Regions from separate parts of the Serratia sp. GW822-FHT06E05 genome, predicted to be linked through region 3. Evidence: riboswitches for the same ligand, from Rfam matches in the RefSeq annotation. Region 3 holds a riboswitch; each other region holds the start of a gene.
What was found. Region 3 has a riboswitch for thiamine pyrophosphate ahead of AC1RKC_RS09745 (TenA family protein). Riboswitches for the same ligand answer to the same signal wherever they lie in the genome.
Positions count from the first base shown of each region.

Region 1: it holds a riboswitch for thiamine pyrophosphate, as region 3 does, so the genes downstream of both, thiC (phosphomethylpyrimidine synthase ThiC) here and AC1RKC_RS09745 (TenA family protein) in region 3, are expected to answer to the same signal.
Region 2: it holds a riboswitch for thiamine pyrophosphate, as region 3 does, so the genes downstream of both, thiM (hydroxyethylthiazole kinase) here and AC1RKC_RS09745 (TenA family protein) in region 3, are expected to answer to the same signal.

Region 1 is NZ_JBXALM010000016.1:7,405-10,676, forward strand. It holds gene nudC (NAD(+) diphosphatase) at 1-330, opposite strand, end outside; gene AC1RKC_RS23715 (Rsd/AlgQ family anti-sigma factor) at 430-933, shown strand; TPP riboswitch at 972-1,096, shown strand; gene thiC (phosphomethylpyrimidine synthase ThiC) at 1,211-3,142, shown strand; gene thiE (thiamine phosphate synthase) at 3,146-3,272, shown strand, end outside.
Region 2 is NZ_JBXALM010000005.1:194,617-197,888, reverse strand. It holds gene AC1RKC_RS14440 (inhibitor of vertebrate lysozyme family protein) at 1-109, opposite strand, end outside; gene thiD (bifunctional hydroxymethylpyrimidine kinase/phosphomethylpyrimidine kinase) at 196-996, opposite strand; gene thiM (hydroxyethylthiazole kinase) at 993-1,787, opposite strand; TPP riboswitch at 1,824-1,925, opposite strand; gene AC1RKC_RS14425 (GNAT family N-acetyltransferase) at 1,994-2,419, shown strand; gene AC1RKC_RS14420 (MFS transporter) at 2,466-3,272, opposite strand, start outside.
Region 3 is NZ_JBXALM010000002.1:449,835-453,106, reverse strand. It holds gene AC1RKC_RS09755 (ABC transporter permease) at 1-354, opposite strand, end outside; gene AC1RKC_RS09750 (ABC transporter ATP-binding protein) at 351-1,106, opposite strand; gene AC1RKC_RS09745 (TenA family protein) at 1,103-1,783, opposite strand; TPP riboswitch at 1,849-1,951, opposite strand; gene AC1RKC_RS09740 (LLM class flavin-dependent oxidoreductase) at 2,109-3,131, shown strand; gene AC1RKC_RS09735 (GlxA family transcriptional regulator) at 3,200-3,272, shown strand, end outside.

The sequences.
Region 1 (3,272 bases), on a different contig from region 3:
CGTGCGACTGAGATGCATCTCGTGGCCGCAGTAACCGCAGTAGCGATGGGAACGGTAGAAGTCGGCCAGTTGCACCCCGCGCCCAGCGAGCTGGAACAGTCCACGATCGAGCTCAAGCAGTTGGCGTACCGAGCCCATGTCCTGCGGCATCGCCTGACGCACCAGCCAGACCGGCAGCCCTTCCCATTCACCAATAGCCCTGGCCATCCGCCCCTGCAGGGAGAATGACGCCGCCAAACCACACGGCAATTCACCGTTTGGTAACCAAAGTTTGCTTTCATGGCTGACAATCCACCAGCCATTTTCATTACCCGTTAATGCAAGTTCCATATCGTTGTTGCACAACCTCAGCTTCACTGGCACTCTACAAATCGGCCTTGTAACATTTTAATAACTTACTGTTACGTTTTATTACTTACGGAGTCAAACATGCTCAACCGTTTGGAAAGCCTGACTCAGCGCGTTGGTGGTAGTAATGAATTAGTTGATCAATGGCTTCAGGCTCGCAAGCAATTGCTGGTCGCCTATTGCACCCTCGTGGGTATCAAACCGAATAAAGAAAAGCATACGCCGCTGAATGAAAAAGCGCTGGAGAACTTTTGCCATAATCTGGTGGATTACCTTTCCGCCGGTCATTTTCATATCTATGACAGAATTATCAAGCAAGTGGAAGGCGCATCCAGTCCGAAAATGACGCTGTCGGTAAACATCTACCCCAAACTGTGGGCAAATACCGAACAGATTATGGCATTTCACGATCGCTATACCGAAGTGGATATCGATCAGGATGTGTGCCTGGAACTCCATCAGGCATTGTCGGATATCGGTGAAACCCTGGCGGCACGTTTTACCCTGGAAGATAAGCTGATCCAACTGGCGACCGAAGCCTGGCAACAAACGATGCCGGATAAAGCGCTGGACCAGGCACGTTAGAATTTTGTAGTTTTTTTTATTCACCCTCCTATACTGGGGGCATCTTGTCGGAGTGCCTAGCGCCTGATTTGTTCATCAAATTGGCCAGGCTGAGACCGTTAATTCGGGATCCGCGGAACCTGATCGGGTTAATACCCGCGAAGGGAACAAGAGTAATCTATCGCCACAGGCAGGTGATCCCAACAGGGATAATCCCGCCCTGTCGGCCAGCATCATTACTCCCTCCGAGCTCCAGACAAGCAACATTCCCAACCCAACACACTGGTAGGAACTTGCTATGTCTAACGTTAAAAAACCCCGTGCCCGTAAAGAGCAACGCGAAGAAGCCCAGCAGTTTATCAATACCCTTCAGGGCGTGTCCTTTCCCAATTCACGCCGGATTTATCTGCAGGGCTCACGCAACGATCTGCAGGTGCCGATGCGTGAAATCCAGCTTAGCCCGACGCTGCTTGGCGGCGACAAAGACAACCCACAGTACCAGCCCAACGAAGCCATTCCGGTATACGACACTGCCGGTCCTTATGGCGATCCGCAATCTGAACTTAATGTGCATACCGGCCTGGTAAAACTGCGTGCAGGCTGGATAGCTGAACGCGGTGATACCGAACTGCTCAATGGCGTCAGTTCCGGTTTCACCCAGCAGCGCCTGGCGGATGAAGGTCTGGATCACCTGCGTTTTGAACATCTGCCGCGGCCGCGCAAGGCGCAACCCGGCAAATGCGTCACCCAGTTGTACTACGCCCGCGCTGGCGTAATCACTCCTGAGATGGAGTTTATCGCCATCCGCGAAAACATGGGCCGCGAGCGTATCCGTGGCGATGTCCTGCGTCAGCAGCATCCAGGGCAAAGTTGGGGCGCCAATCTACCGGAGAACATCACGCCGGAATTCGTTCGCCAGGAAGTGGCCGCTGGACGCGCCATCATCCCCGCTAATATCAACCATCCCGAATCCGAGCCGATGATCATCGGACGCAATTTTCTGGTGAAAGTTAACGCCAACATCGGCAACTCGGCGGTGACCTCATCCATCGAAGAGGAGGTCGAAAAACTGGTCTGGTCCACCCGCTGGGGCGCGGATACGGTGATGGACCTGTCCACCGGCCGTTATATCCACGAAACCCGCGAATGGATCCTGCGTAACAGCCCGGTACCGATCGGCACGGTGCCTATCTATCAGGCGCTGGAAAAAGTGAACGGCGTGGCGGAAAACCTGACCTGGGAAATGTTCCGCGATACGTTACTTGAGCAGGCAGAGCAAGGCGTTGACTACTTCACCATCCACGCCGGCGTACTGTTGCGCTATGTACCGATGACCGCCAAGCGCCTGACCGGCATCGTCTCGCGCGGCGGTTCGATCATGGCTAAATGGTGTCTGTCACACCATCAGGAAAACTTCCTGTACCAGCACTTCCGCGAAATCTGCGAAATTTGCGCCGCCTATGACGTCTCACTGTCCCTGGGCGATGGCCTGCGCCCCGGCTCAATTCAGGACGCCAATGACCAAGCGCAGTTCGCCGAACTGCACACGCTGGGCGAACTGACCAAAATTGCCTGGGAATATGACGTGCAGGTGATGATCGAAGGCCCGGGTCATGTACCGATGCAAATGATCCGTCGCAACATGACCGAAGAGTTGGAGCATTGCCACGAAGCGCCGTTCTACACCCTTGGCCCGCTAACCACCGATATCGCTCCGGGCTATGACCACTTCACCTCCGGCATCGGCGCCGCGATGATCGGTTGGTTCGGCTGCGCCATGCTGTGTTACGTCACGCCGAAGGAGCACCTCGGGCTGCCGAACAAAGAAGACGTCAAACAGGGGCTGATCACCTACAAAATTGCCGCCCACGCCGCCGATTTGGCCAAAGGCCACCCGGGTGCCCAGATCCGCGATAACGCCATGTCCAAGGCGCGTTTCGAATTCCGCTGGGAAGATCAGTTCAACCTGGCGCTCGACCCGGCTACCGCCCGCGCTTATCACGACGAAACCCTGCCGCAAGAGTCCGGCAAAATCGCCCACTTCTGTTCCATGTGCGGCCCCAAATTCTGCTCGATGAAAATTTCGCAGGAAGTACGCGACTATGCCGCCGCGCAGGAAGCCGCTAAACCGATAGAAGTACAACTTACCGGCATGGAAAAAATGTCGGCCGAGTTCCGTTCACGCGGCAGCGAGCTCTACCCAGCGCCGGCAACCTGCAAGAGGAACTGAGCAATGACTGATATCACCACGCCTTTCCCCGCCACCCCGCACAAGCTGGGGTTGTATCCGGTAGTCGACAGTGTCGAATGGATTGCTCGCCTGCTGGATGCGGGTGTTACCACGATCCAACTGCGCATCA
Region 2 (3,272 bases), on a different contig from region 3:
GCTGTTGGATCACGTCCGAGGTGGTGACGATCTGCTGAGCGAAACCACCCACGCTGAAGCTGAGTAACGCGCCGAAGATGGCGCCGCGAAGTGCGTTTTGTCCTGTCATTGCCTTCTCCCTAGAAAAAATTCGGTTGCACCCGGCCCAAGCCGGGTCTGGATCTAGTCAGACCACAAGGGTAGCAAAAAGTTGACTTACCACCAGGCATGAAAATGATGTACCGGCCCAATACCGTGCCCCACTTCCAGGGTATCCGCCTGCAGCAGGGCCTGTTGCAAATAGTCCTTGGCGGCAGCGACCGTTTCGGCCCAGTCGTCGTGACGCGGTCGCAGCGCCGCCAGGGCGGCAGACAGCGTACAGCCGGTGCCGTGAGTATGTCGGGTCGCCACGCGCGGCGCGGTAAACCGCAGCTCCTGCTCGGCCGTAAACAGCCAATCCGGACTTTCGCTTTCGCTAAGGTGACCCCCTTTCATCAACACCGCCTGGCACCCCATCGCCAGGAGCGCCCGGCCCTGCTCGCGCATCTGGCGCTCATTTTCCGCCGGGGCGCATGCCAGCAGCACCGCCGCCTCCGGCAGGTTCGGCGTGATGATCGACACCAGCGGCAACAGTTCACGACGGATCGAATCCACCGCTTCCGGCGCCAGCAGCGGATCGCCGCTTTTTGCCAGCATCACGGTATCCAGTACCACAAACGACGGCTGATAATGGCGCAAACGCTCCGCCACCGCCTGCACAATATCGGCGTTGGCCAACATGCCAATCTTGGTGCTGTCGATGCGCAGGTCGCTGAAGACGGAATCCAGCTGAGCGGCGACAAAGGCCGGATCTATGTTGTAGACCGACTGCACACCACGGGTGTTTTGCGCCACCAGCGCGGTAATCACCGAGGCACCATAGGCCCCCAACGCAGAGAAAGCTTTTAGATCGGCCTGAATGCCGGCGCCGCCACTCGGATCGGTCCCGGCAATTGTCAGTGCGTTAATGCGTTTCATTGCAGTTCCTCCGGGCGCAGTTGATACAGTGCGTCGAGGAACGCCGGGGTGAAACTGCCCGGCCCGGCGGCACGGCGCGTGGCCCGTTCACCGCAAAGCGACATCACCCGGCAGGCGGTCGCCACGTTATCGAGCCGATCGCCCGGTAAACTGCAAAATGCCGCCACCACTGCAGAAAGTGCACAACCGGTACCGACCACCCGCGTCATCAGCACATCGCCGCCGGTGACCGCCCAGTCACGCTGGCCATCGGTGATGTAATCAACAACGCCGGTTACTGCCACTACCGCACCGCTGCTGCGCGCCAATTCGCGCGCCGCCGGCAATGCCACCAGCGAGTCGTCTGCACTGTCGACGCCACGTCCGTTAGCCTGCAGACCCCTCAGCGCCATGATTTCAGAAGCGTTGCCGCGGATCGCCGCCGGCTTCTCACCCAACAAACGATGGGCAAACGCGGTGCGATACACCAACCCGCCGACCGCTACCGGATCCAGCGTCCAGGGGGTTTGTGCCACGTTGGCAGCTTCCACCGCGGCCAGCATGGATTCAGCGCGTGATGCATTGAGGGTGCCAACGTTGATCAGCACCGCATCCGCCAGTCGGCTGAACTGCGCCGCTTCGGTCGGTTCCACCACCATTGCCGGCGAAGCGCCGAGCGCCAACAGGACGTTAGCCGTCAGTTCCTGCACCACTTCGTTGGTCAGGCAATGGATCAGGGGCGATTGGCGTTTAAATTGAGTCAAACAGGCCGCGGCGCGGGCGCCGGGGAAAACATCAGGTCGAGCGAGCATATTCCTCCCAACCGGCGTTCAAGAAGGCGGGTACCGGTTGAGGCACCGAGACTTCCCTACGCTGGCATAATCCAGATCAGGTAATACGGGTAAAATCTCAGCCACTGCGCATCGCGCAGGGCACCCCGAGTCAAGACGGCCATTATTGGGGTTGCCGCCGGTGAGGTCAATCGCGCTATAGTGTCAAAAAATAAAAAGGAGGCGCCATGCAGATAAGAAAATACCAAGAGGCCGATCGCCCCTTCCTGCGCACCCTGTATCTGGCTTCGCGTAAAGCGGCGTTTCCGTGGCGCGATACCGAAGATTACCGGCTGGAGGATTTCGATCGCTCAACGCTGGGCGAAGATATTTGGGTGGCGGAAGATCAGGGGAAGCGGCTGGGATTTGTGTCGATTTATCGCCAGGACAACTTTATTCACAACCTGTATGTCGATCCGCATCTGCCGCCGCTCGGCGTCGGCAGCGCTCTGTTACAAGCGGCAGAACAGACCTTTACCGCCACCGGTTCGCTGAAATGCCTGGTGAAGAATGAGAAGGCGCTGGCGTTCTACCACAAGCACGGTTGGCGAATCATCACTACCGGCAATGACGGCGGGGAAGAATATTACCTGCTGCATTCCCCGGCAAAATAAAATAAGGGCACAGCGCAAACCGTGCCCGTTCATTAAAGCCCCCGGCTCAGGCGACAGAAGCTGCCGGGGTCAGTTTTGCACGTGCGCGGATATTTCTGACCAACAGCCCCGACACTATGATCCCGGCACAGGCAAACATACCCATCAGCCCGAAAACAATCTTGTAACCGGTCAGTCCTGGGAAGGCATCGAGAATATGACCGTACAGGCTAAAACAGAACATCGCCGGGGCATAACCGATAAAGCTGCCCAGCGCCATAGCCGCACCGGTATGTTCTTCGTCAATGCCGGCCTCACCGATGGGGGCAAAGAACACCGCTCTTTGGGTAAAGACCACTGCACCAAATCCCAGCGTACAGGCCATGCCCAAGTAAACCGGCATTTGTTCATGCGGTAACAGGATCAATAGCGCCAGCGCAATGGCGCTGATAATAAAGGTATAGAATAAATACTTGCTGGGAGACTTTAATACTTTATCGGCAATGAGACCACCAATCGGTCCACCCACCATTTTTAAGCAGTATTGATTAATGATCCCGTAAGCACCCACCAGTGCAATCGGCAGCGCATAGACATGACTCAGGAAAGGAATAAAGAACGTCAATCCGCAATACACCGCGTAAACACAGAAAACGCTGAAGGCAATCAGCCATACAGTTTTGTTTTTCAATACGCTGCCCATTCCAGGCTTTTTATTGACAGGGGTTTGTTCTTTAGCGGGTAACTTTTCCTCTGGGCTTTCTTTCATCACCAACAGAATAATAATCCCTACGCAAATGGCGATGGCCGAATAAAACAATATGCCGACTTTAAAACCCAGGTAGCCGCTACCAAATGCGGTAAACAGCGCCAG
Region 3 (3,272 bases):
GAACCACAGCACCAACAGCGGCGCCAGCGCAAACACCGGGATCGCCTGGCTGGTCAGCACCAACGGCATCAACCAGCGCTGCAGGCGCGGCGAAAAGATCATGCACAGCGCCAGCGTGGCACCGAGCAAAACCCCGGCCAGCAAACCGCAGGCGATCTCCGAGGCGGTGATCAGCGTGTGATAAGCGAGGTACGCCCGGTTGTCCCACAGCGCCTGTGCCACCGCCGAGGGGGAGGGCAACAGGAAGGCGGGGATATCGCCCAGCGTGGCCAGTGCCCACAGCAGCAACAGGCCGGCGAACACCGTCAGGCTGCGACGCATCCGCGACAGACGGCTTTCAGGGAGGTTTTTCATCCGGCGGCCCTCACCAGTTGCAGCAGCAACTCGCTCTGGCTTTTCAGCAGCTGAGGATTGTCCGGCGCTCGCGGCGGTAAGTCCTCGATAACATGACTGTCGTCCAGCCCCGCCGGATAACGGGACAGCACCAGCAGGCGGTGGCTTAGGCGGCAGGCCTCCATGGGGTCGTGGGTGATCAGCAGCACGGTATGCTGCGCCAGCAGTTCGGCGGCCAACTGCTGGATCATGGCGCGGGTGATGGTATCCAGCGCGGAGAAGGGTTCATCCATCAACACAATCGGCTGGCGCTCATACAGCGTGCGGGCAATAGCGGCACGTTGACGCATGCCACCGGACAGTGCGGCAGGCAAGCTGCGGCCATAGCCGGTCAAGCCCACGCGTTCCCGCAGATGTTCCGCCCAGGCGCGGTCGACCTTTTCGCCGCGCAGCCGCGCACCGAGGCTAATATTCTCGTCAATTGTCAGCCAGGGATAGAGCAGATCCTTTTGTCCCATATAGGCGATACGCCCGGTTATCGGCAGGCCATCGCTGCCGATAACCGTACCGGAAGTGGGTTTCGCCAGCCCGGCGATGATCTTCAGCAGGCTGGTCTTCCCCGCGCCGCTGGCGCCGAGTAGGGCAACGAAGCTGCCGCCGGCGATATCGAAATTCAGACCATCGAAAATCACCTGCTGACCAAAGCGCAGGGTCAGATCCCGTACCTGAATACCGGGCCGGGCATTGCCGTACTGCGTGTCGCCGAGGCTCATTGGGCATTCAACCCCATCTGCCAGAAGGCGGATTCCAGGCGGGTGGCGGTGGTGAAAATCGCCGACAGTTCGTTTAGACGGCTTGGGGCACCCCGCTGGAGGCCAACGTTTTCCAGCAGGTCGAGGGAGGCTTGTACGCCGCTCAGATACGTGGGATCACCATAGTTGCGGATCCACGAGGCATAGGGATTGCCTTCCATCACGGTGTTGGGATCGTTAAGCAGGCGCAGGCCGATTTCGGCATAGCCAGCGACGCAGGGCATTAACGCTGCCAGCAGATCCAGAGCATCTCCGGCGTGGCCGATATCGAGCACATAGCGGGTGTAATTGAGGGTTTCCGGCGCTTCGGGTTCGGCGGCTATCTGCGGTTCGCTCAATCCCCAGTCGGCACAATAGGCCAGGTGCAGGGGCAGTTCGGCGACAATGGCATTGAGCGAAGCGGTAGCGGCGCGCATTTCCGGCAGGGTGCGCAGTTTGCTGACCAGCAGGGCATAGGCGCGGGCAAAGTGGATCAGGAACAGATAATCCTGCGTCAGGTAGCGGCGAAAAGCGGGTTCCGGCAGCGTACCGGCGGCCAGTTGCTGAATAAAGGGGTGTGCGACATAGTCCTGCCAGTAACCGCCGGCCTGTTGGCGCAGCTTGCCGTAAAGACCGTTATCGAATAAGGGAGTAAACATGGGACCTCCAAAAGTGAGTGGAGATCCGGGCGCGCTGAGGTGAGGTATGAACAGGCAACCGCCGTGAGGGGATTGCCGACCGTCCCTTCGCTGGCATGACCCAGATCAGGTTCAAAGGGTTCGGCTTGCGCCATCTCAGCCCGTAACAGGACACCCCTCGGAGGAGCCTGTTATACGATATTTACTTTTTGATTACAATGCTCAGGCAGTGTGGCGTTGTGGCGTAAAAGGATCCGTTTAGTGCGATCGGCCACGATATTTCTGGCCGGAAGGGGGCGATTTTTGTCACTGTAATCCGGTCATTAATGAATCTAAGGATCACCCCATGAAGAAAATCGGCTTCCTTTCTTTCGGCCACTGGACGCCTTCGTCGCAGTCGGGCACCCGTTCGGCGGCAGATGCGCTGCTGCAATCCATTGATCTTGCCGTTGCGGCAGAAGAGCTGGGGGCGGATGGGGCTTATTTTCGCGTACACCACTTTGCCCGCCAGCTTGCCTCGCCATTCCCGCTGTTGGCGGCCATCGGCGCCAAAACCCAGCGTATTGAGATCGGCACCGGCGTGATCGACATGCGCTATGAAAATCCGCTTTATATGGTCGAAGATGCCTGCGCCGCCGACCTGATTTCCGGCGGGCGGCTGCAACTGGGCATCAGCCGCGGTTCTCCCGAACAGGTGATTGATGGCTGGCGTTATTTTGGTTACACGCCTGCCGAAGGCGAGACCGAAGCCGATATGGCGCGCCGCCATACCGACGTCCTGTTGGAGGCGCTGCGTGGCGAAGGCTTTGCTGAACCTAACCCGCAACCGATGTTCCCGAACCCGCCGGGCTTGCTGCGGGTAGAACCTTTCTCCGCCGGGCTGCGCGATCGCATCTGGTGGGGCGCCAGCTCAAACGCCACGGCGATCTGGGCGGCGAAGCTGGGCATGAATCTGCAAAGCTCGACGCTGAAAAACGACGAAACCGGCGAGCCCTTCCACGTGCAGCAGGCCAAGCAGATCCGCGCTTATCGCGATGCCTGGAAGGCCGCGGGTCATGCACGCCAGCCGCGGGTGTCGGTCAGCCGCAGCATCTTTGCGCTGATGAACCAGCAGGATCGCAGCTATTTCGGCAACAGCGGTCAGGACAGCGATCAGGTGGGGTATATCGATCAGCAGACTCGCGCGGTATTCGGCCGTAGCTATGCCGCCGAGCCGGAACTGCTGATCAAGCAGTTGGCGCAGGACGAAGCGATTGCCGAAGCCGATACCTTGCTGCTGACCGTGCCCAACCAGTTGGGCGTTGACTACAACGCCCACGTGATTGAGTCGATCCTGACCCATGTCGCCCCGGCGCTGGGCTGGCGCTGATGAGAGAAAACGCTTCTCAAACCGGGAAGCGTTATTGACTTATTTTGTCGATTTTGTATTTTAAGGCCATGCATACATTTCTGATTATCGTCCCCGAAGGGGGCATGCTGTTCGAATCGGCGGGGATCGCCGACATCCTGA